2 regions of the Nocardiopsis sp. CNZ308 genome follow, and region 2 is predicted to be linked to the other one. Evidence: predicted binding sites of a transcription regulator. Region 2 holds the regulator's gene; the other holds the start of a gene.
What was found. Region 2 encodes LexA, which represses DNA repair genes until DNA is damaged. Its sites were predicted from a motif close to TCGAACANNTGTTCGA; they were not measured.
Positions count from the first base shown of each region.

Region 1 (2,827 bases), 3.6 Mb from region 2:
GAGCGCCCGGCGATCTCCACGGCGGCGTCCGCGTCCAGGGGAGCGCCGAGCAGGCCCGCCGAGCGCTGGAGGATCAGCTCCAGTTCCTGGGGGGTGTAGAAGTCCATGTGCGCGGTGAACCCGAAGCGGTCGCGCAGGGGCGCGGGCAGCATGCCCGCGCGGGTGGTGGCCCCGACCAGGGTGAACGGCGCGATGTCCAGCGGGATGGCGGTGGCGCCGGGGCCCTTGCCGACCACGACGTCGACCCGGAAGTCCTCCATCGCGACGTAGAGCATCTCCTCGGCGGGGCGGGCCATGCGGTGGATCTCGTCCAGGAAGAGCACCTCGCCCTCCTGGAGGGTGGAGAGCACCGCGGCCAGGTCCCCGGAGCGCTCGATGGCCGGGCCCGAGGTGATGCGCAGCGGGGCCCCCATCTCGGCGGCGATGATCATGGCCAGGGTGGTCTTGCCCAGGCCCGGGCCGCCGGACATGAGGATGTGGTCGGGCGCCCGGTTGCGCCGCTTGGCGCTGTGCAGCACCAGGGAGAGCTGTTCGCGCACGCGTTCCTGGCCGACGAACTCGTCCAGGGCCCGGGGCCGCAGGGCGCCCTCGATCTGGCGCTCGTCCGTGCCCGCGTCGGGCGAGACCGCGTCGCGCTCGTAGGGCGGGGGCCCGCCGGGGACCGAGCCTCGGGGGTCTTCCTCGTGGAAGTCGTACACGGGGCTTCCTCCTTCCTAGGCCCGGCTGAGCCTGCGCAGAGCGCTGCGCAGCAGGACGGCGACGTCGTCGGTGTGCTCGGCCTCGGTCGCCACGGCGGAGGCGGCGGCCTCGGCGTCCTTGGCCGACCAGCCGAGGTTGACCAGGCCGGAGACCACCTGTCCGCGCCACGCGCCGTTGGGTTCGCCGCCGGTCCCGGCGGCATCGGACCCGGGCAGGGTGCCGTCGGTGAGCACGGGCGCGTCGAGCTTGCCGCGCAGTTCCAGGACGATGCGCTGGGCGCCCTTCTTGCCGATGCCGGGCACGCGGGTGAGGGCGGTGGTGTCCTCGGTGGACACGGCGTGGCGCAGGCTGGAGGGGCTGTGGACGGAGAGCATGGCCAGGGCCAGGCGGGGGCCGACTCCGGAGGCGGTCTGGAGCTGCTCGAACAGGTGCTTCTCGTCGTCGTCGGCGAACCCGAACAGGGTCAGGGACTCCTCGCGCACGACGAGGCTGGTGGCCACGGTCCCGGTCTCGCCCACGTGCAGGCGCGAGAGCGCGGAGGGCGTGCACTGCACGGTCATGCCGACCCCGCCGACGTCGATGACGGCGGTGCCCGCGCCGCGTGCGGCCACCCGGCCGGTGAGGAACGCGATCATCTGGTGTGGGCACCGGGGACGGTGCCCCTCTCCTTCCTGGGGGCGGGGCGCTAGCGGCCGCGGGTGCGGCGGGCCAGCTCCACCTTGCGGGCGAAGTCCTGCTGGGCCTGGGCGACGCGGGCCTGGGCCCCGCCGCGCCAGATGTGGCAGATGGCCAGGGCGACGGCGTCGGCCGCGTCGGCGGGCTTGGGGGGTCCGTCGAGTCCGAGGATACGCGCCACCATCGTGCCGACCTGCGCCTTGTCGGCGCGGCCGTTGCCGGTGATGGCGGCCTTGGCCTCGCTGGGGGTGTGCATGGCCACGGGCAGGCCGCGGCGGGCGGCGCAGACCAGGGCGATGCCGCTGGCCTGGGCGGTGCCCATGACGGTGCTGAGGTTGTGCTGGGCGAAGACGCGCTCGACGGCGACGGCGTCGGGCTGGTAGCGGTCCAGCCACTCCTCGATGCCGCGCTCGATCCCCACGAGCCGGTGGGGCAGGTCGGTGTCGGGGCTGGTGCGCACGGCGTCGGCGCCGAGCAGGGTGAGCGGTCGGCCGATGGCGCCCTCGACGGCGGCGACACCGCACCGGGTCAGCCCGGGGTCGATCCCCAACACGCGCACGCGCCTCACCCTTGTCCTCTCGAACGTCCGTTCGCCCACATGCTAGCGGCGGGCCACGACGTCCGCCTCCGGCCAGCCCGGGCGTGTCCGCTCCCGGGGCACCGGCCGGGCCGGAACCCGCCGCGGCCGCGGGCCGCCCCGTCGCGAGCGTAGCCGCCCGACCGGGTGCGGCAGCACGGCCCGGGCCCGCGCGCCGCCTTCGCGCTTCCGGAGAAAAGGGATGGACGGGACGCCGAACGCGTGCTAAGTTGCTCTCAGTTCGAGAAATACTCGACTTGAGAACAACTGGAGGCGCACGTGGCCGACCCGCGCGACGAGGAGGGCGAGAGCCGGTTCCTCGCCGACTACGACCCGCACGCGTTCGCCCCGGCCGCGGTCACCGTCGACGTCGTCGCCCTCACCATCAGGTCGGGCGTGCCGCACGTGCTGCTGACGCGCCGCGCCGCGCGCCCCCAGCGCGGCTGGTGGGCGCTGCCGGGCGGGTTCGTCCGGGCCCAGGACGGACCGGACGGCCCCGCCGACCCCGACCTGCCCGACGCCGCCCTGCGCGTGCTCTCGGAGAAGACCCTGCTGCCCACCGAGCTGCACCTGGAGCAGCTGGGCACCTACGGCGCCCGGGACCGGGACCCGCGCATGCGCGTCTTCTCGGTCGCCTACGTCCTGCTGGCCCCCGACCTGCCCGACCCGCACACCGGCCGGGGCACCGAGGAGGCCGCCTGGATCCCCTGGCGCGACCTCGGCCACGGCGACGGCGCACGCGCCGGGCTCGACCTGGCCTTCGACCACGGCCGCGTCCTGGCCGACGCCGTCGAGCGCGCCCGCTCCAAGCTGGAGTACACCCCGCTGGCCACGGCCTTCCTGCCGCCCGCCTTCACCATCACGGCGCTGCGCGAG
Region 1 is NZ_SHKJ01000001.1:4,281,241-4,284,067, reverse strand. Features, by position in the region: gene ruvB (Holliday junction branch migration DNA helicase RuvB) at 1-698, opposite strand, end outside; gene ruvA (Holliday junction branch migration protein RuvA) at 714-1,334, opposite strand; gene ruvC (crossover junction endodeoxyribonuclease RuvC) at 1,385-1,933, opposite strand; gene EV372_RS18470 (NUDIX hydrolase) at 2,231-2,827, shown strand, end outside.
Region 1: the regulator LexA is predicted to act here: its motif matches at 1,953-1,968, upstream of ruvC (crossover junction endodeoxyribonuclease RuvC).

Region 2 (2,827 bases):
CCCCGGGCTCGTCCCGGTAGCGGCGGAAGATGTGGTCGGTGTCGGGGACGTCCACCCGTCGCGCGCCGTCCAGACCGGTCATCAGCCGGTCCACGTCCTGCCGGGAGACCTGCGCGTCCTGCTCCCCCCACAGCACCAGCACCGGGGTGCCCCCGGGCAGGTCCTCCGCCAGGTCGACGGGGTCGAAGGCGTCCATGTAGGCCAGGAAGTCCTCGTTGACCGGGGTGTAGACACCGAACACGCCCCCGCTGGGCATCTCCACGTCGCCGAGCGAACGCCCGGACCTGATCGCGGCCCGTCCGGCGCGGGCGTCGGAGAGCAGCTGGACCACCTGCCCCTCCTCGATCTGGCCCGAGGCCTCGACGGTACGCATCTGCTCGGTGAGCTGGCGGTCGATCAGGTCGAGGTAGCGCGTACCGGGAGGCGCGGCGAGTACGAGTGCGGGGGAGGGGTGCTCCGCACCGATGAGCTCGTGGGCGCGCAGCGCGTACAGGGCGCCCTCGCTGTGCCCGACGACGACCACCCGCCCGGGGTCCACCTCGGGCTGGGCGACGAGTTCCTCGTAGGCGGCCGCGACCTGCTCGTCGAAGACCACGGGGTCCACGGGTGTGATTTCTCCGGGACCCGGCGTCTCGAAGTCCGGACCGCTGCCGTACTTGTCGTAGCGCAGCGAGGCCACCCCGACCCCGGCGAGCACCCGGGACAGGTTCTGGTTGGTGTCGGCGTTGGGGCGCACGGAGCTGTTGCCGTCGCGGTCGGTGGGACCGCTGCCGGAGATGATGAGCGCGCCCGGAACGGTGCCGGAGACGTCCTGGGGCATCCGGAAGGTGCCGGACACCTCGTGCCCGCCGCCCTCGAAGGCCACCTCGCGCTCGACGCCGCCGGCCCCCGGCGCCTCGGCGGCCCGGTCGTCGGCGGGGGCGCAGGAGGCGGTCAACAGGACGGCGCTCGCCGCACCGAGCAGTGCGGTGCGCCAGCGGGCGGCGGGGGAGGAGGCACGTGTGAACACCTTCTCAGCCTAGCGGCCCGCGCCCGTCGGCCCCGCGCCGTCCACAGGGGGAAGCGCCCCCGATCCCTCCGAGGGGAGAGGGACCGGAGACGCGGGTACGCGGGCGCTTCAGACGCGGCGCATGACCGCGACCACCTTGCCGAGGATGGTGGCGTCGTCGCCGTTGATCGGCTCGTAGGCCTCGTTGCGCGGCATCAGCCACACGTGGCCGCCCTCCTCGCGGCGCAGTACCTTGACTGTCGCCTCCTCGTCGAGCAGCGCCGCAACGATGTCGCCGTTGTTGGCGTCCTGCTGCTGGCGCACCACCACCATGTCACCGTCGGTGATGGCGGCGTCGGTCATCGAGTCGCCGACCACGGTGAGCATGAACAGGCGCCCCTCACCCACCAGCTGGCGCGGCAGGGCGAGCACGTCCTCCACCGACTCCTCGGCCAGGATCGGACCACCGGCGGCGATCCGGCCGACCAGCGGCACGGCGGCGGCGCGCGAGAGGTCGATGTCCTCGGGCACCAGGGTCCGCCCCGATGCGCGCCCGGGCGTGCGCAGCTCCACCGCGCGCGGCCGGTTCTGGTCGCGGTGCAGGTAACCCTTGCGCTGGAGGACCTTGAGCTGGTGCGCCACGCTGGACGGGCTGGACAGGCCGACCGCTTCCCCGATTTCCCTTATCGACGGGGGGAAACCCCGCTCCCGGACATAGCGCTGGATGCAGTTCAGCACGCTCTGCTGGCGCGCGGTGAGTTTGGGGGCTTCGGGCGTGGACCCGCCCGTGTTCTCCGCTGGTGCGAGAACGGTGGCGGTGTCTGCGGTTCCGGGATTCTCCTCCGGCACGGCCGGGCCTCCTCGGCATTCGGTTCGGTCAGGGCCTGCTTGTGTGACTGGCCACCCCCGGTCCGCGACCGTGCCGACCTGGGGGTCCACGTGATGGCGAAACCGGTGTGAAATCAAGGTCAACTTTAGTCGTTGCACACGGTGATATCAAACAAGCGTTCGAGGCTGGGGACAATTGCCGTCGCGCGTATTCGCGGACAATTTCCGGCCTGCACTTACGTGTGTACACGCGTTCACGCGCTGTTGTCCCCGGAATGCGCGAACGCGTGTCCGTGACAGCGGTTCCGGCCAGGCACGGGGGTCTTATCCCGGGGCGTGGGCTCGACCGAAATCCCCGCGGCGCCGGGCTTCCGACGCCCGCCACCGGGGCGCGGGGGCTCCGGTCGGCGACGCTATCCTTGAGCGCGGTGCCGGGCCGCCCCCCGCAGCGATCCGCCCGCGCCGACCTCCCCGCCCCACCCCGTCGCCGCGGACCGCGATGCCGCGCGGCCCTTCGGCCGTGTCCGTGACACGCCCGTGCCAGGGTTGCGGCGGGTCGGGAAGAAGTCTAGGTTCGACCACAACATCTGGTGTGGCGACAGGGGCAATTGCCCAGAAGTTGTGGTTTAGTGGTACCTAGGCGTTGTCGTTCGGTGAGAGAAGCAGGTGAACCAGGGTGCACTGTCCGTTCTGCCGCCATCCGGACACCCGGGTGATCGACAGCAGGTCCACCGACGACGGCGCGGCCATCCGACGCCGCCGGTCCTGCCCTGTCTGCGAGCGCAGGTTCACCACCCAGGAGACCGTCCTGCTGATGGTGGCCAAGCGCTCGGGGGTCACCGAGCCCTTCAGCAGGACCAAGATCATCGCCGGGGTGCGCCGGGCCTGCCAGGGCCGCCCCGTCTCCGAGGACGCCCTGGCCAAACTCGGCCAGCAGGTCGAGGAGGAGATCCGCGGCCGCGGCCTGGCCGAGGTGCCGGCCCACGAGATCGGCCTGGCCATCCTGGGGCC
Region 2 is NZ_SHKJ01000001.1:651,425-654,251, reverse strand. Features, by position in the region: gene EV372_RS02810 (alpha/beta hydrolase family protein) at 1-1,009, opposite strand, end outside; gene lexA (transcriptional repressor LexA) at 1,118-1,837, opposite strand; gene nrdR (transcriptional regulator NrdR) at 2,493-2,827, shown strand, end outside.